2 regions of the Streptomyces sp. NPDC001508 genome follow, and region 1 is predicted to be linked to the other one. Evidence: riboswitches for the same ligand, from Rfam matches in the RefSeq annotation. Region 1 holds a riboswitch; the other holds the start of a gene.

The links. A riboswitch is a leader RNA that binds a small molecule or an ion and turns the genes downstream of it on or off. The one in region 1 is predicted to bind glycine.
Region 2: another riboswitch for glycine. It lies ahead of gcvP (aminomethyl-transferring glycine dehydrogenase); the one in region 1 lies ahead of gcvT (glycine cleavage system aminomethyltransferase GcvT).

The regions. Positions count from the first base shown of each region.
Region 1 covers NZ_JBEPAP010000035.1:6,632-21,232, reverse strand. The annotation lists gene ABT245_RS27360 (ABC transporter ATP-binding protein) at 1-305, opposite strand, end outside; gene ABT245_RS27355 (ABC transporter permease) at 302-1,300, opposite strand; gene ABT245_RS27350 (ABC transporter substrate-binding protein) at 1,437-3,233, opposite strand; gene ABT245_RS27345 (ABC transporter permease) at 3,307-4,314, opposite strand; gene ABT245_RS27340 (enhanced serine sensitivity protein SseB C-terminal domain-containing protein) at 4,643-5,431, opposite strand; gene ABT245_RS27335 (enhanced serine sensitivity protein SseB) at 5,750-6,520, opposite strand; gene ABT245_RS27330 (AAA family ATPase) at 6,840-7,508, opposite strand; glycine riboswitch at 7,683-7,779, shown strand; glycine riboswitch at 7,780-7,888, shown strand; gene gcvT (glycine cleavage system aminomethyltransferase GcvT) at 7,929-9,056, shown strand; gene gcvH (glycine cleavage system protein GcvH) at 9,183-9,560, shown strand; gene glyA (serine hydroxymethyltransferase) at 9,577-10,839, shown strand; gene ABT245_RS27310 (L-serine ammonia-lyase) at 10,919-12,286, shown strand; gene ABT245_RS27305 (hypothetical protein) at 12,425-12,718, opposite strand; partial or broken gene ABT245_RS27300 (nucleoside 2-deoxyribosyltransferase) at 12,772-13,173, shown strand; gene ABT245_RS27295 (endonuclease/exonuclease/phosphatase family protein) at 13,304-13,840, shown strand; gene ABT245_RS27290 (Type 1 glutamine amidotransferase-like domain-containing protein) at 14,263-14,601, shown strand, end outside.
Region 2 covers NZ_JBEPAP010000058.1:38,068-52,668, reverse strand. The annotation lists gene ABT245_RS35705 (MerR family transcriptional regulator) at 1-7, shown strand, start outside; gene ABT245_RS35700 (DNA polymerase IV) at 302-1,708, shown strand; gene ABT245_RS35695 (PRC-barrel domain-containing protein) at 2,661-3,035, opposite strand; glycine riboswitch at 3,148-3,243, shown strand; gene gcvP (aminomethyl-transferring glycine dehydrogenase) at 3,420-6,305, shown strand; gene ABT245_RS35685 (TOBE domain-containing protein) at 6,405-6,824, opposite strand; gene ABT245_RS35680 (ABC transporter ATP-binding protein) at 6,901-7,992, opposite strand; gene modB (molybdate ABC transporter permease subunit) at 8,255-9,115, opposite strand; gene modA (molybdate ABC transporter substrate-binding protein) at 9,112-9,939, opposite strand; gene ABT245_RS35665 (molybdopterin-dependent oxidoreductase) at 10,148-10,609, shown strand; gene ABT245_RS35660 (TOBE domain-containing protein) at 10,762-11,157, opposite strand; gene ABT245_RS35655 (hypothetical protein) at 11,231-11,749, opposite strand; gene ABT245_RS35650 (APC family permease) at 11,944-13,899, opposite strand; partial or broken gene ABT245_RS46305 (beta-xylosidase family glycoside hydrolase) at 14,553-14,601, shown strand, end outside.

The DNA of each region.
Region 1 (14,601 bases):
GACAGCAGCTCGGTGCCGTCCAGCCAGATCTCGCCGGAGATCTGCGCCTTGCGCCTGCCGTACTGGCCGGCCGTGTGCAGGCCCATGATGCCGAGCGAGGTCACCGACTTGCCGGAGCCCGACTCGCCCACAATCCCGAGGGTCTTGCCCTTCTCCAGCTTGAAGCTGAGTCCGTCGACGGACTTGACCAGGCCGTCGTCGGTCGGGAAGTGCACCTTCAGGTCGCGCACTTCGAGGAAGGCGGTGCTGGGCGAGGCGGCGGTGGGTTCGCCCACGGCCGCTCCGCTCTTGCTGAGTTCGGTCATGTGAGCCTCACTCGGGGGTCGATCACGGCGTAGAGGATGTCCACGGCCAGGTTGGCGATGAGCACGGCGAGCGAGGTGATCAGGACGACGCCCAGGATGATGGGCAGGTCCTGGGCCTTGATCGCGGTCAGCACCTCCCGGCCGAGGCCGGGCAGGTTGAACGTGCTCTCGGTGAGGACCGCGCCGCCGATCAGGGCCCCGAGGTCCATGCCGAGCATGGTCAGGATCGGCGTCATCGTGGAGCGCATGGCGTGTTTGCCGATGACCGTCTGCTCCCGCAGGCCCTTGGCGCGGGCGGTGCGGATGTAGTCCTCGCCGAGGATCTCCAGCATGGTCGCGCGGGTGATCCGGGCGTACATCGCCGCGTAGAGGAAGGCGAGGGTGATCCACGGCAGGATCATGCCGCCGAACCAGCCGCCGAAGCTCTCGCTGAGGGGCACGTATTCGGCGTCGAACCACTTCAGGCCGAAGGCGAAGACCGACAGGGCGATCATGCCCGTGAAGTAGATGGGGAGCGAGACACCGGACAGGGCGATGACCATCGCGCCGCGGTCCCAGATGCTGCCCCGCTTGAGCGCGGAGAGGACACCCGCCGCGACACCGACGACCAGCCACAGCACGGCAGCACCGAGCGCGAGACCCAGGGTCACCGGGAAGCGGTCGGTGAGCACCGGCCAGATGGCCTGCTCGGTGCGGAAGGAGTAGCCGAAGCACGGCGCGGCGCAGTGGGTGACGTCACCGCCGGCCGCGTAGGTGCGGCCCGCGAAGATGCCCTTGAAGAACTCCCAGACCTGGGAGTAGATCGGGTCGTCCAGGCCCAGCTTCACCCGCACGGCCTCGACGGCCGCGGGGTCGGCCTGCTTGCCCACGAAGCTCGCGGCGATGTCGACGCCCGCCCACTTGGGGACGAGGAAGAAGATGCCGAAGACCACCATGATGATGACCACGAGCATCACTGCGGCGGCGAACAACCGCCTGATGAGGTAAGCGAGCACAGCTCTCGGCCCGCCGCGGACCGCGGGCCACCGGGTACCTCCCACGCCTTGTGGGCGGTGGGGGACTTCCGGTGGCCCGCGATCACGCGTCGCCGGCCTTCACCTGCCTTTCGTGCCGTATGGCGGGTGTGCCGGGTTACTTCGGGTTCTTCAGACCGAGGTTGACGAAGTCGTACGAGCCGCTGTAGGCGTCGGACGTGTAGACGTTCGCCAGGTTGCTGGAGCGCCAGTTGATGAACTTCTCGAACACGAAGGGCAGGTAGTAGCCGCCCTCCATGACCTTGTGGTTGAGCTCCTTCGCGATCTTGGTCTTGCCCGCGTCGTCCAGCGTGACGGCGAACTGGTCGAACAGACCGTCGATGGACTTGTCGTCGATCATGGCGAAGTTGTTGTTGCCGCTCTGCAGGATGTAGCGGCTGTCCCACAGCGGCCGGCCGTAGCCCTGGGCGGACGGGAAGTCCGGGCCCCAGCCCATGATGATGATGCCGTAGCCCTTCTTCTTCACGTTCGAGGGGCTGCCGATGATTCCGCTGTACTGCGAACCGTCGTACTGGTCGATCTCGGCGGTGATGCCGATCTTCTTCAGCGACGCCTGCATGGACTGAGCGGTGGCCACCTCGACCGGCTTGTTGTTGCGCACGGCGATGGTGGTCTTGAAGCCGTTCGGCTTGCCGCAGGCCTTCAGCTCTTCCTTGGCCTTGGCGGCGTTGCCGCTCTTGTTGGCGCCGGCCAGCTCGTACGGGTCGTAGCTCTGGCCCTCGGAGCCCGGCACCGCCGGGGGCAGCATGTTGGTGCCGATGTCGCCACCGGCGAGCGGGCCGCCGCGGGCGGTCTGCAGCGAGACGTGGTCGGCGCCGTAGATGACTGCCTTGCGGCAGTGGATGTTATCGAACGGCTTCACGACCTGCGGGAAGGTCGCGTAACGGATGAAGCCGGAGACCGGGTTGTCCAGGTTGGCCTTGTGCTGCTTCAGGGCGGTGGTGCGGCCCTGCGGGGACAGGCCGGTCTGGTTGAGGTCCAGGTCCAGGTCACCGTTGATCAGGCGCTGGTCCAGCTCGTTGGCGTTGGTGAAGAACTTGACCGTGATCTTGTCCGGGTACGCCTTGCGGACCGGGTCCGAGGACTGCTTCCACTCGGGGTTGCGGACCAGGGTGAGGTCCTTGTTCGGGTTGTAGGACTCGAACTTGTACGGTCCCGAGGAGAACGGGTGCAGCTGGTACTTGGACTTGGTGTCCTTGTCCTGGCGGACCGGGGAGGCCGAGGTCAGGGCCAGCATCTGCTCGAAGTCCGAGTTGGCCTTCGGCAGGTGGAAGACGATGGTCTTGTCGTCCGGCGTCTCGATCGCCTTCAGGCCGAGCTTGTCCGCGGACTTGTCCTTGTACGGACCCTTGTACTCGCCCTTGGGGTCGAGCACCTCCTTCAGGTACGTCGGACCGCCGGAGAGCACGTCCTGTGCCCACACCCGCTCGATGCCGTACTTGACGTCCTTCGAGGTGATCGGCTTGCCGTCTTCCCACGTGATGCCGTCGCGCAGGGTGTACGTGTAGGTCTTGCCGTCGTCGCTGACCTTGGCAACGCCGGTGGCGAGGTCCGGCGTCACCGTGGCGCCTTCCTTGCCCGGGGCCGGCTTGGGGGTGACGAGCTGACGGCTGTAGTAGCGCGCGAAGTCCCACATGAAGCCGTAGTAACCGCGGGTGGTGTCCCACGAGTCGGCGTCCTGGGCACCGCCGAACCTCAGCGTGCCACCCTTCTTGGCCAGCGAGGCCTGGGCGACCTTGTTGTTCGCGGCGTCGAAGCCCGCGGCGCCGTTCTTCGAGCCCTTGTCGCCACTGTCGTCGCCGCCGCCGCACGCTGCCGTGGTCAGCAGCGCGGCGACCACGGCGGCAGCGGCCATGGCCTGCTTGCGCCGCCCTGAGGTGCGTTGGGTAGTCACGATCTCGGATCCTCCGGATGGATTTGATGAGAGATCCCGTGAATGAGCCACGGGTCGCTTGGGGTACGGCGGTTCAGCGGGCGCCCTTCGGGTCCAGCGCGTCGCGCACGCCGTCGCCGAAGAGGTTGAACGCAAGAACGGTGATGAAGATCGCCACGCCCGGGACCACCATGTACATGGGGTCCGAGTCGTAGTAGTCGATCGCGCTCGAAAGCATCTGCCCCCAGGAGGCCGTGGGCGGCTTGACGCCCACGCCCAGGAAGCTGAGTGCCGCCTCGGTGAGGATGTTGGTGGGGATCATCATCGTCGTGTAGACGATGATCGGCGCGACGAGGTTGGGCAGCAGTTCCTTGAAGAGGATGTACAGCCGCCCGGCGCCCAGCGATCGGGCGGCCTCGACGTACTCCCGCTCGCGCAGGGACAGCGTCTGGCCGCGCACCACGCGTCCGATGTAGGGCCAGCCGAAGAAGCCGATGACCAGGATCATCACGAACACGCGCACGCTCGTACCGGTCAGCCCCAGCATCTCGCTCGGCATGACGGAGACGAGGGCGATGATGAAGAGCAGCTGCGGGAAGGCCAGCAGGCCGTCCATGACCCGGCTGATGACGGAGTCGACCCAGCCGCCGAAGAAGCCCGCGAGGATGCCCAGGACGGTGCCCAGGATCACGGCCACGACCGCGGACAGGAAGCCGACCAGCAGCGAGATGCGGGCGCCGTAGAGGATGCGCGCGAAGATGTCACGGCCGTTGACCGGCTCGACGCCCAGCAGGTGGTCCCCGCTGATGCCCCCCAGCGAGCCGGTGGGGGTGCCGAACAGCGGGTCGATCAGATCCTCGTGGTAGGCGTCGGGGTCCTGCCCGACAAGGCTTGTGATCACCGGCGCGAGCAGGGCGATCACGATGAGCGCCAGGACCACGATGCCGCCCGTGAGGGCGAGCTTGTCCCGCTTGAGGCGTTCCCAGGCGATCCGCCCCAAAGAGCGCCCCTGGACGGCCTTGGCGCCGGCGCTGACAACCGCCGCTTCCTCGGCCGGGCTCGGGGCCGCTTCCGCGGTCGGCTCGTGCAATGGTGCCGTCATCTGGCAGGGACCCCTCTCAACCGGCGGTAGCCGGCCCGCACTTGCCGCTGTGGCGGCATGATCAGTCCGTCGTACGAAGGGGCATCAGGCCCCTGCTGCGGGAGTCTTCAACGCTTGGGCGATCTGCTGCCAGACTTGACGGTGAAAGGATGCGCAAACGTGATGCGCTCTGGAGGGTTCCGTTATCCGGACAGTGGGTAGCGGGGTCCGGACGTGGAGGAGTTGGGCCAACGGGACGGAGTCGGACTTTTCAGCGCGCTCTACACGCGAAGACCCGCTGCTGTCACTCCGTCACCCGGCGGACGCGCCCGCCCGCGACGGCATCTCGTCAGTACCTGCCCTGGAGCGGGGGATAGCCGTACCCGGCGGCCGGGGCGGGCGGTTGGGCGGCGTGCGCCTCACGGTCGTAGAAGGGGCGGGTACCGGCCCGCATCCACATGACGACCGGGTCGTACTCGTCGGTCATCGCGACGGTCGCGACCGGCAGTCCGTCCGGTACGGCGCCCATCGACTGCTGCACCATCGCGCGCACCGAGTCCACCGCGGGCGGCGAAGTGTCGTACACATCAAGGCCGATGGCGAGGTACGGCGCCCCGAGGGCGGGTTGCACCCAGGCCCGGCGCAACGAGCGGACGGCCGTGGTGCGGTGGGCGTTCTGCGTGAGCAGGGCGTAGAACTGCGGGATCTCGATGCCGGGTTCGGACAGTCTGAGCGGGCCGGCCGGCTGGCGGTCCAGGCCCGTGGCGATGCGCCGCAGATCGAGCCAGGGGACGCCGACGCCGCCGCCCGGCGCGTGCGGGTTGAGCCAGAGCCCGTAGTGGTCGGGGTAGAGGGTCCGGGCGACGTCGACCCCGTCGACCACCTCGTACGAGCGGTTCCAGCCACTGGCGGAGAGTTCCTGGGCGGAGGTGACGCAGGGCACGTAGCCGTGGCCGTCGATCTCCATGTTCCCGTACTGGGCGTCGGGCGAGCCGGACTGGCCGTGCCACAACAGCATCCAGACCTGGCCGGAGCCGGGGGTCGCGAGCGCGCGCAGCAGCGCCTCATAGGCGTCGTAGCGCCCGGGCGTGACCTGGCGCAGCGTGTGCTCGACGCTGCCGCTGAGGCTCGCGCTCACCTGACTTACCGCCTCTTCTTCGGGTACCCCGCATCAGCAACACAGCTTAAGCGCCCCGCTCCCCCGACCCACCCTGTCCATCAGGCCTGCGCTCCTCCCAGCGCCCACAGGGGCGCGGGACTGTATCGCCATGCGGCTCCACCGCGGTGGGGGTCCCCCTGTTCGAGCGAAGCCGAGAACTTGGGGAAGCGACCAGCCGCGACGGCGTCGCAGACGACAACGCCCGGCAACCCCCATAGGGGCGCGGGGAACGGCGCGACCAGCCACGACGGCGCAGCAGACGAAGGACGACGTATCCCGGCTCTCCCAGCTAAGCGCCTAGCGTTCGTAGAAGGGCCGCACATTCGTTCTCAGCCAGTCCCCCACCGGATCCTCGGCGACGTCCAGCAGCACCAGGTTGACCGGCCACCGCACCGGCGCCTGCGCGAGGGCCCGGCCCAGTGCCTCCAGCGGCAGCGCGCGCAGATCGCCTTCCCACTGGCTGAGTTCGACCCCCACGAACAGCACCGGCTCCCCCGTCTCGATGGCCGCGAGGCACCGCCGGGCCGCGCGGACCACCCCGATCGCGGCGAACTCGGCGGACGCGGCGGACAGGAAGTCGACCGGGTCGTCCTGCCAGTCGGGCTCCAACAGCCGGACCCGGCCGCCGCTCGCCGGGCCGTCCAGCTCGGTGCGGCCGGCCCGGCACAGTTCGGCCACCGCGTCCGGCGGGAGCGGGGCACCGACCACGCCGCCCGGGTTGACCGCGATGCCGACCTGCGGGGGCAGACCGCGGGCGAACTCCACGGCGGGCGCGATGGTGTACGACATGTGGGAGCCGACGACCTGGCGGAACTGCTCCTCGGAGGTGAAGACCGGCACATGGACCTGCCCGTCGATGTCCACGGTGGGCAGGTCCAGGGGGCCGCTGTTCGGGCCGCCGCCGCTCGGCAGCGGGATCCACAGGAAGCTGCGGCCGAGGACCTCGATGATCCGGCCGCCGGCCGACGGGACGCCGAGCGAGGCCGAGAGCACCTCCTCCAGCTCGTTGCCGGGCCATCCGCCGTGCGGGTGAGGGTGCGCGGGGTGCGCCTGTGCCGGGAAGTCCATCTGCCTACCGCCTGCTGGGAACCGCTGCTGTGGCTGAAAAGGCTAACGGGTGGCGGTGACGGCCTTCACCGTGCGGAGCCGAATCGCCGTACGGAGCCGAATCACCGTACGGAGCCGAATCACCGTACGGAGCCGGTTCAACGTGCGAAACCGACTTCACCGTGCGAAGCCGGTTCGCCGTGCGGAGCCGAATCACCGTACGGAGCCGGTTCAACGTGCGAAACCGACTTCACCGTGCGAAGCCGGTTCGCCGTGCGGAGCCGAATCACCGTGCGGAGCCGAATCACCGTGCGGAGCCGAATCACCGTGCGGAGCCGAATCACCGTGCGAAGCCGATCCGGTGCAGCACATCCGCCGCGTCCCGGTCGAGGAGCACCGCGGAGCCGCAGCCCTCGGGCAGTTCCCCCCGCTCCACCGCGCGCAGCAGCCGGGCCACCGACCTGCGGTGGCGCAGGAAGGCGTGGCCGGAGACGCCCCGCCCGCGCTCGCGCTGCCCGTCGAGCGCCGTCGTGGGCGGCACGTCCAGAAGGATCAGGTGCAGGGTGCCGCCGCGCCGGCGGGCCTCGCGGGCCAGCCAGCCGCGCACCCAGGACTGGGTGCCGCAGTCGTGCACCACGACGCCCTCGCCGGTGCGCAGGGCGCGGCGCAGCGCGGCGTAGTGCGCGAGGCGCACCAGCGGGCGGTACAGCGCGTAGGGCAGCAGCCGCGGGACGCGGGCGTCCCAGCGGTCCCGGGTGTCCTGGGAGTCGATGCGGATGCCGTCGACCGCGCGGTCCATCAGGGTCGACTTGCCGCTGCCGGGCAGGCCGGTGACCACGGCCAGATCATGGCGGCCGAAGACGAGCGCGTGCGGGGTGCGGCCGGCCCGCTCCCGCAGGTCGCGGAGCACCGGGACCGGGTGGTCCGCGCAGGGCTCGGCGGCGGGGGCGCCCGGCTGCCCGGGTAGTGCAAGGCCCGTGGTCGTGGCGTACGCCGTGGTCCTGTTCACCGTGATCGTCCTCCCCTTGGGTCCGGACATCCCATCCCCGTCGAGTGTAAAGAGAAGGTAATGCGTGTGCCTCACGGTGTCGTGCGCGTTCTGCCACAGCACGGTTACGGATCCGGCCTGCCGTGCGGCGGCGATGCGTGCAATGATGAGCCCGCCAACTGCATACCGGCCGTTTGAATCCGCGCGGGAGAGTTCCCAGCAGCCCTGCTGGGACGCCGAAGGAGCAAGTCCCTCCCTTGAATCTCTCAGGCCCCGTTACCGCGCGGGCGAGGCACATCTGAAAAGCGGGCCGCTGTCCGGTGGCCCCACCCAAGGTGCAAGCCGTGACCACGCAGGTGGTCAGGGCGAACCTCTCAGGTTCCGATGACAGATGGGGAGGATCCACCTCGCCTTCCCCACGCCCTGGGAGACATCCGTCCGATGAGCAGTACCGAACACTCAACACCGCGGCATACCGCGCTGGACGCGCTGCACCGCTCGCTCGGTGCGACGATGACCGACTTCGCCGGCTGGGACATGCCCCTGCGCTACGGCTCCGAGCGCGACGAGCACACGGCCGTACGCACAAGGGCCGGCCTCTTCGACCTCTCCCACATGGGAGAGATCGGGGTGAGCGGGCCCGAGGCCGCGGCCCTGCTGAACTTCGCCCTGGTCGGCAACATCGCCTCGGTCGGTGTCGGCCGGGCCCGCTACACCATGATCTGCCGGTCCGACGGCGGCATCCTGGACGACCTGATCGTCTACCGGCTCGCCGAGCGGGAGTTCCTGGTCGTCGCGAACGCCGCCAACGCCCAGGTGGTGCTCGACGCGCTGGTGGAGCGCGGCGCCGGCTTCGACGCGGAGGTCCGCGACGACCGCGACGCCTACGCGCTGATCGCCGTCCAGGGCCCCGAGTCCCCCGGCATCCTGGCCTCCCTCACGGACGCCGATCTGCCGGGCCTGAAGTACTACGCGGGCCTGCCCGGCACCGTCGCCGGCGTGCCCGCGCTGATCGCCCGTACCGGCTACACCGGCGAGGACGGCTTCGAGCTGTTCGTGAAGCCGGAGCACGCCGTGGAGCTGTGGCAGGCGCTGACCAAGGCCGGCGAGGGCGTCGGCCTGGTCCCGTGCGGCCTGTCCTGCCGGGACACGCTGCGCCTGGAGGCGGGCATGCCGCTGTACGGGCACGAGCTGTCGACCTCGCTCACCCCCTTCGACGCCGGGCTCGGCCGGGTGGTGAAGTTCGAGAAGGAGGGCGACTTCGTCGGGCGCGAGGCGCTGCTGGCGGCGTCCGCGCGCGCCGCGCAGGATCCGCCGCGTGTGCTGGTCGGCCTGGTCGCCGAGGGCCGCCGGGTGCCGCGCGCCGGGTACCCGGTCGTCGCGGGCGGCGAGGTGACCGGCGAGGTGACCTCCGGCGCCCCCTCCCCCACGCTGGGCCGGCCCATCGCGATGGCGTACGTCGACGCGGCGCACGCGGCGCCCGGCACGACGGGCGTCGGCGTGGACATCCGGGGCACCCACGAGCCGTACGAGGTCGTGGCGCTGCCCTTCTACCGTCGGCAGAAGTAGACACTGGACCCGCAGGGCGGGCAGCGGCCCCGCCCCGCTGTGATGCCGGGCACACCACCCCGCTCACCTGCGCCTTCCGCCCTCCCCCGTCATCAGCACTCCCTCGCGTACAGGAGAATTCAGGTCATGAGCAACCCCCAGCAGCTGCGCTACAGCAAGGAGCACGAGTGGCTGTCGGCCGCCGAGAACGGCGTCTCGACGGTCGGCATCACGGAGTTCGCGGCCAACGCGCTCGGCGATGTCGTCTACGCCCAGCTCCCGGAGGTCGGCTCCACCGTGACCGCGGGTGAGTCCTGCGGTGAGCTGGAGTCGACCAAGTCGGTGTCGGACCTGTACTCCCCCGTGACCGGTGAGGTCACCGCCGTCAACGAGGACGTCGTGGACGACCCGTCGCTGGTCAACTCGGCCCCCTTCGAGGGCGGCTGGCTGTTCAGGGTGCGCGTCGCCGAGGAGCCGGCCGATCTGCTCTCGGCCGACGAGTACGTCGCTTTCACCGCCGGCTGAGGAGTCGAGAAACCACATGTCGCTGATGAACACCCCGCTGCACGAGCTGGACCCGGACGTGGCCGCCGCGGTCGACGCCGAGCTGCACCGCCAGCAGTCCACCCTGGAGATGATCGCCTCCGAGAACTTCGCGCCCGTCGCGGTCATGGAGGCGCAGGGCTCGGTCCTCACCAACAAGTACGCCGAGGGCTACCCGGGCCGCCGCTACTACGGCGGCTGCGAGCACGTCGACGTGGCCGAGCAGATCGCCATCGACCGGGTCAAGGAGCTGTTCGGCGCCGAGTACGCCAACGTGCAGCCCCACTCGGGCGCCTCCGCCAACCAGGCCGCGCTGTTCGCGCTGGCCCGGCCCGGCGACACCATCCTCGGTCTGGACCTGGCGCACGGCGGCCATCTGACCCACGGCATGCGGCTGAACTTCTCCGGCAAGCAGTTCGATGTGGTCGCCTACCACGTCGACGAGGCCGGTCTTGTCGACATGGCCGAGGTCGAGCGGCTGGCCAAGGAGCACCGCCCGAAGGTGATCATCGCGGGCTGGTCGGCCTACCCGCGGCAGCTGGACTTCGCGGAGTTCCGCCGGATCGCCGACGAGGTGGAGGCGTACCTGTGGGTCGACATGGCCCACTTCGCGGGTCTGGTCGCCGCCGGTCTGCACCCGAACCCGGTGCAGTACGCCGATGTGGTCACCTCCACCACCCACAAGACGCTGGGCGGCCCGCGCGGTGGCATCATCCTCGCGAAGAAGGACTTCGCGAAGAAGCTGAACTCGTCCGTGTTCCCCGGCTTCCAGGGCGGCCCCCTGGAGCATGTGATCGCCGCCAAGGCGGTCTCGTTCAAGGTCGCGGCCTCCGAGGAGTTCAAGGAGCGCCAGCACCGTACGGTCGAGGGCGCCCGGATCCTCGCCGAGCGGCTGACCGCGCCGGACGTCCGCGAGGCCGGTGTGAGCGTGCTGTCCGGCGGCACCGACGTACATCTGGTCCTGGTGGACCTGCGCGCCTCCGAGCTGGACGGGCAGCAGGCCGAGGACCGGCTGCACGAGGTCGGCATCACCGTCAACCGCAACGCCGTCCCGAACGACCCGCGCCCGCCGATGGTCACGTCGGGCCTGCGCATCGGCACGCCCGCGCTCGCCACCCGCGGCTTCTCCGCCGAGGACTTCACCGAGGTCGCGGACGTCATCGCCGAGGCGTTGAAGCCGTCGTACGACGCGTCCGCCCTGGCGGCACGGGTGCGGGCGCTGGCCGCCAAGCACCCGCTCTACCCCGGCCTGGGCAAGTAGTCCCCGCCGTACGGGGTGCCGCGCCCGCGCGTCCCTGAGCGCGGCACCCCGTCCCGCACCCCCGTATGGAGGAGTCACCGTGGCCATCTCGGTGTTCGACCTGTTCTCGATCGGCATCGGCCCGTCCAGCTCCCACACGGTCGGCCCGATGCGCGCGGCACGCATGTTCGCCGGCCGGCTGCGCAACGAGGGCCTGCTCGGCTCCGTGGCGTCGGTCCGTGCCGAGCTGTACGGCTCGCTCGGCGCGACGGGCCACGGCCACGGCACGCCGAAGGCCGTGCTGCTCGGTCTGGAGGGCGCCGCGCCCCGGACGGTGGACGTGGAGGGCGCCGACCAGCGGGTGGCGGGCATCCGGGAGTCCGGCCGGCTGCGGCTGCTCGGCGAGCACGAGATCACGTTCGACGCCGACGCCGACCTGGTGCTGCACCGCCGCAAGGCGCTGCCGTACCACGCCAACGGCATGACCCTGCGGGCCTACGACGCCGCGGGCGCCGACGTGCTGAGCAAGACGTACTACTCGGTCGGCGGCGGCTTCGTCGTCGACGAGGACGCGGTCGGCGCGGACCGGATCAAGCTGGACGACACGGTGCTCAAGTACCCCTTCCGCACGGGTGACGAACTGCTGCGCCTGACCCGCGAGACCGGTCTGTCGATCTCCTCGCTGATGCTGGAGAACGAACGCGCCCGGCGCACCGAGGAGGAGATCCGCGCGGGCCTGCTGGAGATCTGGCGGGTGATGCGGGAGTGCGTGGCGCGCGGCCTGTCCCGGGAGGGCATCCTGCCGGGCGGCCTGAAGGTGCGGCGCAGGGCCGCCGTGTCGGCCCGCCAGTTGCGCGCCGAGGGCGATCCGCTCGCACACGCGATGGAGTGGATCACGCTGTACGCGATGGCGGTGAACGAGGAGAACGCGGCCGGCGGGCGGGTGGTGACCGCCCCGACGAACGGCGCTGCCGGCATCATCCCGGCGGTCCTGCACTACTACCTCGACTTCGTGCCCGGCGCCGACGAGGACGGCGTGGTCCGTTTCCTGCTCGCGGCCGGCGCGATCGGCATGCTGTTCAAGGAGAACGCGTCCATCTCCGGCGCCGAGGTCGGCTGCCAGGGAGAGGTCGGCTCCGCCTGCTCCATGGCGGCGGGCGCCCTCGCGGAGGTGCTGGGCGGCAGCCCCGAACAGGTCGAGAACGCCGCGGAGATCGGCATGGAGCACAACCTCGGCCTCACCTGCGACCCGGTCGGCGGCCTGGTCCAGATCCCCTGCATCGAGCGCAACGGCATGGCCGCCGTCAAGGCCGTCACCGCGGCCCGCATGTCGATGCGCGGCGACGGCCGCCACCATGTCTCCCTCGACAAGGTCATCAAGACCATGAAGGACACGGGCGCGGACATGTCGGTCAAGTACAAGGAAACAGCCCGCGGCGGCCTGGCGGTCAACATCATCGAATGCTGACGAAAACAGACCCTGACCAGCACGTTTACATTCCCGTTCATCGTGGCGTGCTGATGTTCTTGCCGGCGCGTGCGCGCACTCTTCCTCGCTGACCCGTTCGGCTGCACGGAGCAGGGCGTGAACGAGGCGTGCGATGTCCTACACCCTGAGTCGGACGGGGCCTCGCAGGACGGGGGCGAGGTAAAGCCGCCGGGACGCCTCGCTGAGCGTGGCCTGCACACCACGCCGGGCCTCCGAGTCCTCGGGGAGGCTGATGCACAGGGCACGCAGGTCGCCCGCCACGGACCGGCCGCAGATGGTGAACCGCTCCAGCAGGCCCAGGGCAAGGTCGACGGACGGGAGGTCGGCGCCCTCCAGATCGCAGGCGAGCACCTTCTCCACGTTCGCCGGGACCACGGCCTTGTCGGGGACAGCCGGCGTCAACGAAGCCACGCGATCACCTGGTCCGCGGTGAGAATCCGGAACTGCCAGGCCCGGGTGATCAGATGGGCGCGGTTGCGGGCCCGGAGGACACCCAGCCGCTGGATGTCGCCGCGCCGGAGCTGCTGGAGCAGTTCGTACACTCGGCTGCTGCTGCGTTCGATGGCCTCGATGGGGTTGTCGCCTGCGCGGGAGGCGCCCGAGGCAGGGGCAGGCTCTTTGCCGCTCATGACCGTGCCCTCGCCGCCGACCTCGCCGAGCGGCTCGCTGCGAAGGCCGGTACCAAGCGCGTCTTCCTGCCCTTCTGCGACACCGACGAGGAGGACCTGGTCGCCGAGGTCAAGGGCCGCCGTCTGTTCGAACTGGACCGGGAACGCCTCGGCCGTCTCGACGCGATGATCGCTCTCCTGCACGGCCCGAGCCTCGACGACGGCGTGTGCATGGAGATCGGCTACGCCGCCGCCAGCGGCATCCCCGTGCTCCTGCTCACCACTGACTTCCAGACCTACTCCCTCACCGCGGACGGCGCTTGCCTCGACTTCCCTGACCCCCTGGTCCAGGCCGTGGCCACACGCATCATCCGACGTCGACCTGATCATGCGACTCAACGAGGCGTCCGGCCGTACGCAGGTGACCAGGACCATGCTCGCGGACGCGGCGCGGGAGCGCGCCAAGGGCCGGCTCGTCTTCCTGGCCGGCGACTTCAACGAACCCTCGCACCGCGACTGGACCCGTCGGACACGGAACCTGTTCGACCACAACGGCGCCGTGGTCGAGTGGTCGACCACCAAGGCGATCGAGGACGCCGGGTTCCGGGACAGCTACCGCGTCGCCCACCCCGACCCGGCCCGCACCCCCGGCTTCACCTGGCCCAGCGACAACCCCGGGGCCAAGACGGAGTCGCTGACCTGGGCCCCGAAGGCGGATGAACGCGACCGCATCGACTTTGTCTTCTACCACCCCGACCACCGCCTCAGGCTTCTCGACAGCGTGATCGTCGGCCCGTCGACCTCGATCGTGCGCAACAAGCGGGTCGCAGAGTCGGGCAAGGACCGGTTCTGGAAGCCGACCTGGACCTGGCCGACCGACCACAAGGCAGTGCTCAGTACGTTCCGCGTGACAACGGGACGCTGACAGCCCCGGGGTGACCGGCAGAGGCTTCCGGTCACCCCGACCCTGAAACAGCACAGACCGGTGTCGGGTGGCAGCCGTTGCTCGCAAAGGACGGGGGCGGTGCCCCGACCCGGCTCGGGCGTTCGACCCGCATGTGGTGGTTCTGGACTGGTGGCGCCGGAGCCGGACGGTGTGCGGGTGCCACCCCGACTGCGGTACGGCAACGCCGGGTTGCGCCGCGCGAAGCCGGTGGCCCGGGGCCGGCCGGAGCGCACTCTGGCCGGCCCTCTCGGGAGTCGTCGACATCGCGGGCGAAGCCTTCTCTCCAGTCGTGTTTGTGCTCCAGGGCTGATGACGTCCCTGGTGAGCGGGCGGTCGTGAGGCCGGCTCGGGTCTGTGGTCGGTGCGTTGCGTGAGTCCATCAGGCATGGTTGGCTCGTCCGATGGAGCTTCTGCTGACGTCGAACGGTCTGGGTAACGAGACCCTGCGGGACGCCCTGCGGGACATGCTGGGAAAACCGTTCCGGTCGGCGAACATCGTGTACGTTCCCACGGCGTCCATGGCCGAGTCCGGAGACCATGGGTGGCTCCTCTCGGACATGAACCGACTGCACGGCCTCGGCTGGCAGGAGTTCGACATCCTGGAACTGAACGGCCTGCCCCCTCGGCTGGTACTCGACCGGTTGCTGCGCGCCGACGTCGTCTATGTCGGGGGCGGCAATCACTACCACCTCGCGCGCAGCATCACCGGCAACGACCTGGCCGACGGCTTCCTGGAAGCG
Region 2 (14,601 bases), on a different contig from region 1:
GGTCTGAGCGACGCGTCTGGGTCCCTGTCGGCTGAGCGGCGCGTCTTGGGGTCTCTGCCGGTCTGAGCGGCGGATTTGGGGGCCCGTCGGTATGGCTGACGGGTGCGGTTAGGGATCACTGCTGGTCTGAGGCGCGTTTGGGGCTCCTGTCTGTCTGAGCGGCGCGCCTGTGGCCCCCTGCCCGTCCGGACCGGCGCGCCTGTGGCCTCCGGGTCGTCCGGGCCGGCCCCGGGCTTGGTCCTGGGCCGTGTCGCCGTCCGGCGACGGGGCATTGTCAGTGGCGTGGTGCAGCATCGGAGATGTGAGGAACACGCCCACGATCCTGCATCTCGACATGGATGCCTTCTTCGCCTCGGTGGAGCAGGCGTCCAAGCCGAGTCTGCGCGGGAAGGCCGTCATCGTGGGCGGGCTCGGGCCGCGTGGGGTGGTCGCCACCGCCTCGTACGAGGCTCGGGTCTTCGGGGTCCACTCGGCGATGCCCATGGCGCAGGCGCGCCGGCTGGCCCCCAATGCGGCCTATCTCGTGCCGCGCTTCGGGCTGTACCGCTCGATCAGCTTGCAGGTGATGCAGCTGCTGGGAGAGCTGTCTCCGCTGGTGGAGCCGCTGAGCCTGGACGAGGCGTTCGTGGACCTGGAGGCCGGCGGGACGGCCTGGGACGAGGGGTCGGCGCGGCTGGCCGGGGCGAAGCTGCGCGCGGACATACGGGCCGTCACCGGGCTCACCGGCTCGGTCGGGCTCGCCGCCTCCAAGATGCTCGCGAAGATCGCCTCCGAGCAGGCCAAGCCGGACGGCCTGGTACTGATCGAACCGGGTACGGAACGCGCCCTGCTCGGCCCCATGTCGGTGCGGACCCTGCCGGGGGTGGGGCCGGCGACCGGCGATCATCTGCGGCGGGCCGGGATCGCCACGGTCGAGGAGATCGCCGAGGCGGGCGAGGCCGAGTTGGTGCGGCTGCTGGGCAAGGCCCACGGACACTCGTTGTACGCGATGGCGCTGGCGCACGACGAGCGGCCCGTGGTGGCCGAGCGGGAGACCAAGTCGGTGTCCGTCGAGGACACGTACGACGTGGACATCCACGATCGGGTCCGGGTCGGTCTGGAGGTGCAGCGGCTGGCCGACCGGTGTGTGCGGCGGCTGCGCGGGGCGGGACTGTCCGGGCGGACCATCGTGCTGAAGGTGCGGCGGTTCGATTTCTCCACGCTGACCCGGTCGGAGACGCTACGGGGACCCACGGACGATCCCGCGGTGGTGCGGGAGGCGGCGGCCCGGCTGCTGGACTCCGTGGACACGACGGGCGGGGTGCGGCTGCTCGGGGTCGGCGTCTCCGGCCTCGCCGACTACACACAGGAGGACCTGTTCGCGCAGGCGGCGGAGGAACTGGCCGAGGCGGTGCCGGAGGAGAGCGTGGCCGAGTCCGTCGAGGAGCGGCCGTCGCCCGCCGAGCGGCACTGGCCCGCGGGGCACGACGTGCGGCACGCCGACCACGGGCACGGTTGGGTGCAGGGCAGCGGCCTGGGGCGGGTCACGGTGCGCTTCGAGACACCCGGGTCCGAGCCGGGGCGGGTGCGGACGTTCCGGGTCGACGATCCCGGCCTGGAGCCGGCGGATCCGCTGCCGCTGGTGCCCGGGGGAGCGCAGGGGAGTGGGGGCGGACCTGTGGTGGGGCCGGGTGGTGGTGGGCCGGCGGTGGTGCGAGGCAGCGGCTGAAGCGGGGGCCCCGGGCGGGCTGAGCGCGGGGTGAGTTTCGCCGTTGGCGCCGTTGGGGCCAGGTGGGTTGTGCGGCTGGCGCCGCGGGGATGCTCGGCTGGAGGTTGTGTGGGGGCTGAGGGGCCGCGGTGGGGGCGGGCCGGGGGTGCTGCGGTGGGCCGGGGTGCTGGTGTCGGGAGGTGGCTGGCGGGGGCAGGGCGGGGTGGGCGTCGGGTGGTTGAGGTGTTGGGCGGCGCAGGGGTGGGGGCGGATGCTGGCGGGGCGGCAGGCGTGCGGGTGTCGTCGCGGGGGTGCTCGCGGTCGTGTGGGGGCTGAGGTGGGCCGGGGTGCAGGTGTCGGAGGAGGTTGGTGGAGGCAGGGCGGGGTGGGCGTCGGGTGGTTGAGGTGTTGGGCGGCGCAGGTGTGGAGGGCCGATGCTGGCGGGGCGGCGCGGGCATGGGGCGGATGCTGGCTGCGGCGGTGGCCGTGTGGGGCATGTGTGCGGCTGGCGTCGCGAGGGCGGTCGGCTGGTGTGTGGGGATGAGGTGCCCTGTGGTGGGTGCAGGGTTCGGGTGTCGGAGGAGGTTGGTGGAGGCAGGGCGGGGTGGGCGTCGGGCCGTTGAGGTGTTGGGTGGCGCAGGTGTGGGGGTGGATGTTGGCGGGGCGGCGCGGCATGGGGCGGATGCCGGTGGGGTGTGGGGGCTGTGTGAGGGGAGGTGTGGGCTCGTCGGCCGGGACCACGGGGTGTGGGGAGGGGTTCTCGGCGGGTTGGCCGGCGGTGGGTGCGGATGTGCGGGCAGTGTTTGCGGGGCCGCCGGGGGGAAGTGGCGGGGAGTGGTCTGCGGTGTGGTGGGCCTTGGGTGGTTCGGCGGGGCGGGGTGTGTGGGGGGAGTGAGCCTCGGTGGTATGGGAGTTGTTGGGTGGGCTGAGCCCGGTGGGCATTGGTTGGGGGTGTTGGGCCGTACCGGGGGTGTCAGGGTTCGTCGTGGCCTGCGAGGTTGCCGAAGTCGTGGTCCGGGTGCGGGGGCGGTGGTGCGGCCACGTCCAGGCCGTAGTGGTGGTAGAGCTGGAGTTCCTGCTCGGGGGAGAGGTGGCGGCCGACGCCGAAGTCGGGGGCGTCCTTGATGAGGGCGCGGTCGAAGGGGACGCGCAGGGTGCCCTCGACCAGCTCACTGGGCTCAAGGGGGACGAAGGCGTCCCTGGAGAACAGGCCCGTCCGTATGGCCGCCCACTCCGGCACGCCCGTGGCATCGTCGAGGTAGACCTCGTCAATGGTGCCGATCTTGGTGCCGTTGCGGTCGAACGCCTTGCGGCCGATCAGGTTGCGCGGATCGATGTCGGTCTGCACGGGCCCTCCTCATGGCGCAAATCATTCGTAAGCACTACAAAAGAGCAGATTTGAGGAGGCGGCCACTCGAAGCCCTGGCGTTGACCTCGCTGGTAGGCTGGCAAGCGGCTGCTGATCCCGTGCGGGAGAGTCCTCCGGACAACGTCGGAGGCGCCGAAGGAGCAAATCCTCCCCGGAATCTCTCAGGCTCACGTACCGCATGGACGAGGTCACTCTGGAAAGCAGGGCGGGTGTCGACGGCTCCCGCTCTCACCGACGGGGAAAGCCGCCCACCCTCGGGTGACGTGGTGAAGCTCTCAGGTCGAGATGACAGAGGGGGAGGCCGTCGGGGTGCCCGCGCCGGGGCGCCCCTCGAAGGTCGCGTCAGACCAGGAGGCCTCCGCAATGACCGCCCATCGCACTCCGCTCTCCGAGCTCGAACAGGGCACCCCCTTCGAGCAGCGGCACATCGGGCCCGACCAGGAGGCGCGGGCCAAGATGCTCGCGCAGGTCGGCTACGGCTCGCTCGACGAGCTGACCGCCGCCGCCGTACCGGATGTGATCAAGAACGCCGACGGGCTCGACCTGCCGGGCGCGCGCACCGAGCCGGAGGTGCTCGCCGAGCTGCGCTCCCTCGCCGACCGCAACCAGGTCCTCGGGTCGATGATCGGGCTCGGCTACTACGGCACCTTCACGCCGCCCGTCATCCTGCGCAACGTCATGGAGAACCCGGCCTGGTACACGGCCTACACGCCCTACCAGCCGGAGATCTCGCAGGGGCGGCTCGAAGCCCTGCTGAACTTCCAGACCATGGTCGCCGACCTCACCGGACTGCCCACCTCCGGTGCCTCACTGCTCGACGAGGGCACGGCCGCGGCCGAGGCGATGGCCCTGTCCCGGCGTATGGGCAAGAACAAGAAGGGCCTCTTCCTGGTCGACGCGGACACGCTGCCGCAGACCATCGCCGTGATCCGGACCCGCGCCGAACCCACCGGCGTGGAGGTCGTCGTCGCCGACCTCAGCGAGGGCATCCCGGCCGGGATCGCCGAGCGGGAGATCAACGGCGTACTGCTCCAGTACCCCGGTGCCTCGGGAGCCGTCCGCGACATCGCGCCGGTCGTCAAGCGGGCCCATGAACTCGGTGCGCTCGTCACCGTCGCCGCCGACCTGCTCGCCCTCACGCTGCTGAAGTCGCCGGGCGAGCTGGGCGCGGACATCACCGTCGGTACGACCCAGCGCTTCGGTGTGCCGATGGGCTTCGGCGGGCCGCACGCGGGCTACATGGCCGTGCGCGAGAAGTTCGCGCGCAGCCTGCCGGGCCGTCTCGTCGGCGTATCCGTCGACGCCGACGGGCACAAGGCGTACCGGCTCGCCCTGCAGACCCGTGAGCAGCACATCCGGCGCGAGAAGGCCACCAGCAACATCTGCACCGCGCAGGTGCTGCTCGCGGTGATGGCCGGCCTGTACGCCGTCCACCACGGTCCCGAGGGGCTGCGGGTCATCGCCCGGCGCACTCACCGGTACGCCGCGCTGCTCGCGGCGGGTCTGGCCGGCGGTGGGTTCCAGGCCGTCCACGGCGCCTACTTCGACACGGTGACGGTCAGGGCGCGGGGCCGCGCCGAACGGATCGTCGCCGCCGCGCGTGACAACGGCGTCAATCTGCGCCTGGTCGACGCCGACCACGTCTCGATCGCCTGCGACGAGACGACCGACCGGGACCGGCTCGACGCCGTATGGGCAGCCTTCGGCGTGCGGGGCGACATCGAGGCGCTGGACGCGGCAACCGAGGACGCGCTTCCCGAGGCGCTGCTGCGGACCGACGCGTACCTCACTCATCCCGTCTTCCAGCAGCACCGTTCCGAGACCGCGATGCTGCGCTACCTGCGCAGGCTGGCCGACCGTGACTACGCGCTGGACCGCGGCATGATCCCGCTGGGCTCCTGCACGATGAAGCTCAACGCGACCACCGAGATGGAGCCGGTGACCTGGCCCGAGTTCGGTCAGCTGCACCCGTTCGCGCCCGCCGAGCAGGCGCAGGGCTACCTCACGCTGATCCGCGAGCTGGAGGAGCGGCTCGCCGAGGTCACCGGGTACGACAGGGTCTCCCTTCAGCCCAACGCGGGCTCGCAGGGCGAGTTGGCGGGTCTGCTGGCCGTGCGGGGCTACCACCGTGCCAACGGTGACGAGGGGCGCGTCGTGTGCCTGATCCCGTCCTCCGCGCACGGCACCAACGCCGCGAGCGCCGTGATGGCCGGGATGCGGGTCGTCGTCGTCAAGACCGCCGAGGACGGTGAGATCGACGTCGCGGACCTGCGGGCGAAGATCGAGCAGCACCGCGACGAGCTGGCCGTGCTGATGATCACCTACCCGTCCACGCACGGCGTGTTCGAGGAGCACGTCGCCGACATCTGCGCCCAGGTCCACGAGGCGGGCGGCCAGGTGTACGTGGACGGCGCCAACCTCAACGCCCTGGTGGGGCTCGCCAAGCCGGGCCACTTCGGCGGTGATGTCTCGCACCTCAACCTGCACAAGACGTTCTGCATCCCGCACGGCGGCGGTGGCCCCGGCGTGGGCCCGGTGGGCGTGCGCTCGCACCTGGCGCCGTATCTGCCGAACCATCCGCTGCAGCCCGCCGCCGGTCCGGACACGGGCGTCGGCCCCATCTCGGCCGCCCCGTGGGGCTCCGCGGGGATCCTGCCCATCTCGTGGGCGTACGTCCGGCTGATGGGCGGCGAAGGGCTGAGGCGGGCCACACAGGTGGCCGTGCTGTCCGCCAACTACATCGCCAAGCGCCTGGAGCCCCACTACCCGGTCCTCTACACCGGCCCCGGCGGGCTGGTCGCGCACGAGTGCATCATCGATCTGCGCCCGTTGACCAAGGCGACCGGCGTGAGCGTGGACGACGTGGCCAAGCGGCTGATCGACTACGGCTTCCACGCGCCGACGATGTCGTTCCCGGTGGCCGGCACGCTGATGATCGAGCCGACCGAGTCGGAGGACCTGACCGAGCTTGACCGGTTCTGCGAGGCGATGATCGCGATCCGTGCGGAGATCGAGAAGGTCGGCTCGGGCGCGTGGCCCGCCGACGACAACCCGCTGCGGGGCGCCCCGCACACCGCGGCCGCGCTCGGCGGGCCGTGGGCGCACCCCTACAGCCGTGAGGAGGCGGTCTTCCCGGCGGGTGTCTCGGCCGCCGACAAGTACTGGCCGCCGGTCCGCCGTATCGACCAGGCCTTCGGCGACCGGAACCTGGTCTGCTCCTGCCCGCCGCTGGACGCGTACGAGGACTGAGCCGAACGAACGCGTGAGGGTGCCCGCCCGGTCCTGCGGTGGGCGCCCTCGTGCGTGTCCGTCGCAGGCCGGAGGTGCCGTCTTCGGAGCATGGCGTGCTCAGTCCGTCGCCAGCGACACCTCGGTCGACTTGATCAGAGCGAAGACGGCGGAGCCCGCCGACAGACCCAGGTCGGTGACGGACTCGCTGGTGATGGCCGAGGTCAGCTCGGCGCCCTCGACCGCGATCTTCACGGAGGCCATCGCGCCGCCGGCGGCGATGCCGGTGACCGTGCCGGGCAGCTGGTTGCGGATCGAGACGCGTTCGACCGGAGCGGTGGCCAGGGCGACCTCCGTCGACTTCACCAGGGCGCGCACGGCGGAGCCCGTGGCGAGACCGAGGTCCTCGGCGGCCTCCAGGGTGATCGCGGCGGTCAGGTCCTGCCCGCCGGTGAGACGGACCTTCACCGTGGCCATCGCCTCGCCCGGGGTGACGGCGGTGACGGTGCCGAGGAGCTGGTTGCGGATGCTCAGGCTCATGGGAACGCCTCGCAGGATGTGGGGGATTCGGGGGCATGGGCCCCTGGCGGTCCCCACCGTAGCCGCAGCCGCTGCCTCAGGCCGGGTAGGCGTGGGTCTGCGTCGCCTTGACCGTCGCCCACACCGGGGCACCCGGGCGCAGATCGAGTTCCGCGGCGGCGACCGTGGTGAGGTCGGCGGCGAGCGGCAGTTCGCCGGTCAGGTCGGCGCGGATCTGGTCGCCGTGGGTCTCCAAGCCGGCCACCTCGCAGCGCCACAGGTTGCGGGCGCTGGAACCGGTGGGGCGGTCCCGGTGGAGGGTGACGGCGCTAGGCGGGAAGGCCACGAAGACCGGGCCCGACAGGTCCTCGGTCGTGGTGACGGCGGGCCCGCCGTCCAGCCGTACCGTGTGGCCCTCGGCGCGGCCCCGGTAGAGATTGAGGCCGACCAGTTGCGCGATGTAGTCCGTGCGCGGATGACGGGCGATGTCGGTGGGGGAGCCTTCCTGGACCACGCGGCCGTGCTCGACCACGACGAGGCGGTCGGCGAGCACCATGGCGTCCAGCGGGTCATGGGTCACCAGGACGGCGACCGCCTCGAACTCGGCGAGGTGGCGGCGGAGTTGGGCGCGTACCTGGAGCCGGGTGCGGGCGTCCAGGGCGGCCAGCGGCTCGTCGAGGAGCAGCAGGCGGGGCCCGGTGGCCAGGGCCCGGGCCAGGGCGACCCGCTGGGCCTGGCCGCCGGACAGACGGCGCGGCTTGGCGCCCGCGTGCTCGGCCAGGCCCATGCGGTCCAGCCAGGCGGCGGCCAGGCTGCGGGCCTCGGCCTTGGTCGCGCCCCGGCAGCGGGGGCCGAAGGCCACGTTGTCGAGGGCGGACAGATGCGGGAAGAGCAGATAGTCCTGGAAGACGACGCCGACGGGACGTGATTCCGGGGCCATGTGGTCGAGGGCGGTGCCGTCCAGGCGCAGATGGCCGCCGGTGAGCGGGGCGAGTCCGGCGAGGGCGCGCAGGGCCGTGGTCTTTCCGGCGCCGTTGGGCCCGAGCAGGGCCACGACGTCTCCGGGCGCGGCCCGCAGGGCGATGTCGAGGCGGAAGGAACCGCGGTCGACGACGAGCCGGGCGTCCAGCCCGTCACCGCGGGTGCCTTCGGCGACGCGGCCGGCGGTGGTGTCGTCGATGTCCGTCATGGGGTGCACATCCAGGGATCGGGCGGGCGGGTCAGGACCGAAGGGCCGGTGGGCGCGGCGGTCCTCCGGTGGGGCGGTGCGGCGGGGACGGGGTGGGCCGGGGCGTGGACGGTACGGATGCGGCTGCGCGCACCGGCGATCGTACGGCCGTACGCCGCGGGACCGCTCCGGGATCGCGCCCGCGACCTTTCGGCGCGCCGGTACGGCCGCGGCGCGCGGGGACGGCGGGGCCAGGGGCGTGGACGGTGGGGGAAGGCGGGCGTCACGGCGTGGTCAGCCAGCGGTCCCGCAGCCCTGCCAGTACCGCGATCGAGACCGCGAGCAGGACCAGGCTGAGCGCGATGGCCGCCTCGGGATCGTTCTGGAGCGCCAGATAGACCGCGAGGGGCATGGTCTGGGTACGGCCGGGGAAGTTGCCGGCGAACGTGATGGTCGCGCCGAACTCACCGAGCGCGCGGGCCCAGGCCAGGACCGCGCCCGCCGCGATGCCCGGGGCGATCAGCGGCAGCGTGACCCGGCGGAACGCCGTGAACCGGGAGGCACCGAGGGTGGTGGCCGCCTCCTCGAAGCGCGGGTCGGCGGCGCGCAGCGTGCCCTCCACGCTGATGACGAGGAACGGCATCGCGACGAACGCCTCGGCGATCACGACGCCCGTCGTGGTGAACGGCAGCGTGATGCCGAACCAGGAGTCCAGCCACTGCCCGACGACTCCGTTGCGGCCCAGGGCGAGGAGCAGGGCCACACCCCCGACCACCGGGGGAAGGACGAGCGGCAGGGTGACCAGGGCGCGTACGACACCGCGGCCGGGGAAGTCGGTGCGGGCCAGCAGCCAGGCCAACGGCACGCCCAGGACCAGGCTCACCCCGGTCGCCGCGGTCGCCGTGATCAGCGACAGCTGGAGCGCCTGCCACACCTCGGTGCTGCTCACGAGGTCCGGCAGGCTGCTCCACGGGGCCCGGACGAGCAGGGCGAGCAGGGGCAGCAGCAGGAACGCCAGGGCGACGACACCGGGCAGCAGGAGCGGCAGCGGCACGCCGCGCCGGCCCGGCACGCGGGCGTCCCGGCACCGCCGCCCGCCCTTCGCGGTGCGGGGCGCGGCGCCGGACGCGTCGAGCCGGGTCACGGCTTGAGGAATCCGGCCTCGCCCAGCACCCGCCGGCCCTCGGTGGAGCGTACGAGCGCGATGAACGCGCCGGCCGCCTCGGCGTTGGGCGCGTTCTTGAGCAGGGTGATCGGATAGTCGTTGACGGCCTCGGCCGACTCGGGGAAGTCCACGCCCTCCACCTTGCCACCGGCGGCCTTCACATCGGTCTTGTAGACGATCGCCGCGTCGGCCTCCTTCAGCTCCACCTTCGTCAGGGCGCTCTTGACGTCCTGTTCGTAGGAGACCGGGGTGAGCTTGAGCTTGCCGGCCTCCAGGGCCTTCTGGGCGGCGGCGCCGCACGGCACGGTCTTGTCGCACAGGACGACCTTCAGACCGGACTTGGTGAGGTCCTTCAGGGAGGAGACCTTGTCGGGGTTGCCGGGCAGGGTGGCGATCTCCAACTGGTTGCGGACGAAGGTGACCGGGGTTCCGGCCGCGTCGCCCTTGTCCGTCACGATCGCCATCGTCTTCGGGCTGGCGGCGGCGAAGACATCGGCCGGTGCGCCGCCCGTGATGCTCGCCGCGAGTGTGTCGCTGCCGCCGAAGTTGAAGGTGACCTTGGTGCCCGGGTGCTGTTTCTCGAATGCGGCGCCCAGTTCGGTGAAGCTCTCCTGCAGCGAGGCCGCGGCGAACACGGTCACCGTGCCGGACAGCTTCGGCGAGGCAGAGGAGGAGCCGGACGCGGAGTCCTTTGCGGACGACGAGTCGTCCGCTGAGGAGCAGGCGCTCAGCGCCATCAGGGCGGCGGCTCCCGCACCGGCCATCTGCAGCATCCGCCGGGACCGGCGCTCGGAACGGGTCATTACGGTTCTACTCCTTCGAGCCTCGGACAAACGGTCGCGCTCCGGCACGGCCGCACCGGGCCGTGCCGCGAGGAGATGATACTGCCGCATCTGCGAGGTGTGAGCCGCTAATGGCCTCGCATAAGCTGGGGTAATGACGGATCAAGCCAGGCATGTGCGTTTGCTTGGGTCCGTGCCGCGGGTAGCGTCATCCGGGAGGTGGCCGTCCATGACATTCGCCGAACTCGCCCTGACCGGCGACCTGGCCCGGCCGGCCCGGCTCACGGTGCCGGATCTGCTCGCCTGGCCACAGCACCGGGTACGGGTCAGCTTCGAGTGCGCCACCAGCGGAACGCAGCACCACCGGTTCGCCGGACCGCTGCTGTACGACGTCCTGTCCGCCGCGGGTCCCGGCTTCGATCCCGTGCGGCGCAAGGACCGACTGCGCTTCCTCATCGCCGTCGACGGCACGGACGGGCATCGCGCGCTGCTGTCCTGGGCCGAGATCGACCCCGACTTCGCCCATGCGCCCGTGCTGCTCGCCGTGAGCATCGACGACACCCCGCTCGACCGGCACGGGCCCCAGCTGGTGCTCCCTCAGGACCGGTGTGGGGGACGGCACATCAGCGGTATCAACGGGATACGGCTGGACGGCCGCTACCGGTGCGCCACGGAGACCTCAGCGGTGTAGACCCGCCGCGGAGGCCGTGCGCAGAACGGGGTTCGGACGAGTGCTTCGCGGCCGAGCGCGGCGCCTGCCTCGGCGCGGGATGTGGTTCCCGCGGCTCGTGCGGGGCGCACTCCCGCTCGGCGGCGCCCGGCTGAACCGGGCGGGGGCCGCCCTCAGACGCGGTCGATGTGCACGTTCGTCGACTTCACCCGCGCGGTGGCCTCCATGCCGACCTCCAGGCCCAGTTCCTCCACGGCCTCCCGGGTCAACAGCGAGACCAGCCGGTGCGGGCCCGCCTGGATCTCGACCTGGGCCGCGACGTCGCCGAGCTTGATCGCGGTCACGATCCCCGGGAAGGCGTTGCGCACCGAGGTGTACGACGTGTCCTCGTCGCCCCCGCCCGCCCTGGCCAGTTCGACCGAGAACGCCGCCAGGTCCCTGCCGTCGATGAGCCGCCGTCCGGCCTCGTCGCGATGGGTCGTCATCCGGCCCGCGTCGGCCCAGCGGCGTGCGGTGTCCGGGCTCACGCCGAGCAGCCGTGCCGCCTGGCCGATCGTGTAGGACTGCATGGCGGTCACGATAGGGCCACGGGCCGGGAACGGCGCAGTTGGGGCGGGTGGCGGCGGGTCCGGCGGACCGGGGTCAGGACATCCCGGATTCCTTGAGCACCGCCCGGGCCCCTTCGTCGTCGATGGCCCGTTCCAGTCTGCGCAGCACCTCCACGCCCTGGCACAGGGTGCCGCTCTGCAGTGAGTGGCGCAGTCCCCTGTCGACCTCGTGCCACAGGAACGGGTTGGCGGCGAGCACCCGGGGGTCGAGTTCGAGGCGCCGGCCGTCGATGTCCCGGAACACCAGGTGCGAGGAGACGCCGTCGTACTGGCGGACGCCCACCAGCGCGTCCGTGCGGACCGCCCGCCGGCACAGCGGTCCGCGTACCGAGAGCCAGCCGCGGCCCGCGGCGACGCGCGGCGGCATCAGGAGCAGCCCGATGGCGGTGGCGAGCCCGAGCCACAGTGCCGCGCGTCCCGGGGTGAGCGTGCCCGCCTCCCAGTCGGTCAGCGCCGTCAGGGTGCCGAAGACGAGCGCGTAGGCCACCGCCAGCCGGGCGCTGCCGCGCCAGTGGCGGTCGCCGGCCGGGGTGGGTGCCGCGCCATGCTCCATACCACCGAGGCTAGGCCGCTCCGATGGCCGCCACACGTCCTGCTGACATGGCTCTGATGCCGTCTCGCCCTTTCCTTACGGTCCCTTGACGTGGGGGGTTCCTGATGTGGGGGCTACCTGACGCGGGGGTTCCTGATGTGGGGCTTTCTGACGTGGGGGTCCCTGATGTGCGGTTCCTGATGTGGGGGTTCCCGTCAGCCTGTGTGGACCCGCGGGCGCCGGCCGCGGTTCGGCTCCGCCTCGCGCAGCACCTCGCGGGTGACCGGGGCGACCTCGCCGTGGCCGAACAGGAAGAAGCGCAGGAAGTTGGCGAACGGGTTGCCCTCGGTCCACTCGAAGTAGATGTGCGGCGTGCACCCGGTGCTGTCCCGGACGTGCAGGAGGAGCGCGGCGAGGGCGTTGGGGATGGAGGCGGATTCCAGGGTCATGACACGGTAGCGGTTGTGCAGGACCTCGCCGTGCACCGTCAGGCCCGCCTCGAACTCGGACGGGTCGGTGACGGTCACCTCGACGAAGACGAAGTCCTCCTGCTCGGGGAGGTCGTTGTCCTGGCGGATCTGCTCGATCTTGTCGCGGTACTCGGCCTTGTCGCGCCGGTCGGGCTCGTTGGCGATGAAGCGGATCTTCCGGCTGGACATGTCCCTGACGAAGCGTTCCGCCATGCCATCCAGCGTCACACTGGTCACGCGCAGCTCGAAGGCCCGGGCCAGCCGGGACAGCAGCGAGACCAGGATGATGCCGGCGATGAAGCACGCGCCGATCTTCACGCCGTCGGGACGCTCGATGACGTTGGCGACCGTCGTGTACAGGAACACCGTCGCGATGACCCCGTACACGACCGTCCATCGGCGCTGCCGGGCCTTGCGCGAGGCGATGGTCACCGCGATCGCCGCGGAACTGATCAGGACCAGCACACCGGTGGCGTAGGCGCCGCCCTGCGCGTCGACGTTGGCATCGAAGATCCAGGTCACCAGGAAGGCGATGAGGGTGAAGACGATGACCATCGGGCGTACGGCGCGCGCCCAGTGCGGGGCCATGCCGTAGCGGGGCAGATAGCGCGGCATCAGATTGAGCAGGCCCGCCATCGCGGAGGCGCCCGCGAACCACAGGATCGCGATGGTCGCGATGTCGTAGACCGTGCCGAAGGTGTTGCCTAGGTACTCGTGCGCGAGGTACGCCAGCGCGCGGCCGTTGGCCCGGCCGCCGGCTCTGAACTCGTGCGCGGGGATGAGCAGCGTGGTGATGAAGCTGGTGGCGATCAGGAAACAGCTCATGATCACGGCCGCGGTGGTCAGCAGCTTCCTGGTGTCCCTGATCCGGCCGGTGGGACACTCCTCGGTGTCGGCCGGGTCGCCCCGGACGTGCGGCATGACGGCGACGCCGGTCTCGAAGCCGGACAGGCCGAGCGCGAGTTTCGGAAAGACGATCAGGGCCAGCCCGATCATGACGAAGACATTGCCGTGCTCGGTGGTCAGGGCGCTGGTCCAGTCCGCGACGACATGGCTCGCGGTGACGATGTGCCACAGGCCGGTGATCACGACGACGAGGTTCAGCGCGAGGTAGACGCCGACCAGCGCGACGGCGACGCCGATCGCCTCCAGGAAGCCCTTGAGGAAGACCGCGCCGAGCAGGGCCACGAGGAGCAGGGTGATCAGCATCTGCCGGCCGTGCAGCGCGCTGTTCAGATGCGGGTTCTCGATCAGGTGGGTGGAGGCGTCGGCGGCGGACAGGGTGATGGTGATCAGGAAGTCGGTGGCCGCGAAGCCCAGCAGGGTCAGGACGAACAGCTTGCCCTTCCAGAAGGTCAGCAGCCGTTCCAGCATCGCGATCGAGCCCTGGCCGTGCGGGCTCTCCTCGGCCACGCGCCGGTAGACGGGCAGGGCGCCCGCCAGCGTGACGATCACCAGCACGATCGTGGCGAGGGGGGAGAGCAGACCGGCCGCCAGGGCGGCGATGCCCGGCTGGTAGCCGAGGGTCGAGAAGTAGTCCACACCGGTCAGGCACATCACCCGCCACCAGCGCTGCCCCTGGTGGGCCGGCTCCGGCTCGGCGTGGGGTCCCGGCAGGCCGCCCTTCCTGCCCATGTCGGCCAGGCCCTCCAGCATCCAGGCGCGCAGCCGGCCGGGGGGCGGGTGCTCGATCGTGGCCATCGGGGGTGCTCCTGACGTACGGCTCAGCCCTGTTTTCGGCCATCCTGCGGCGGCGGATCCAGCGTAAGCAGTCAGTGACGTGCCGGCCTGTGGGCCGTAGGGCCGAAGGGCGTCAATCTTGCGTTAAGAAAGCCCGGCCGCACCGGCGTCCACCCGCCGGCCCGCCCACGGCGCGCGCTGGGCCATACGACGGACGACCACCGCCGCGCGCACGGCGGACAACCGCCGCCGCGCATGTGGCGGCCCAGGACCGGCGGCGCCACGAGCGGTGCGGCGACGCGGGATGCAGGGCGACGGGGCGCACGGCGGCTCGCAGCCGGGTCAGGGCCGCGCGCTGAGGCGTACGGCGGGCAATCGCCGTCCCGCGTACGGCGTACAACCGCCGCGCCCCACGTACGGCGGGTAACCACCGGTCCGCAGGTGGCGGCCCAAAGCCGGTGACGCCACGAGGCGTGCGGCGACGCGGGACGGAGAACGGGGGCGCACGGGCGGCCCCGCAGTCCGTCAGGAACGCGCAGGCACGGATGCCGTGGACGTCGAGGCGGACGGGGAGACCCGCAAGGGCGGGGCCCGCTCGGTCACCGCCCGGGGCGGGCGCTCCGGGTGCCGGGCGTCGGCAGGGTGTCCGGCGGGGCTGATCCGACAGGGCATGGTTCGTCGGCCGGCGGCAGCAGCATCCAAACTGCCGTGCGGCGGCCCTGG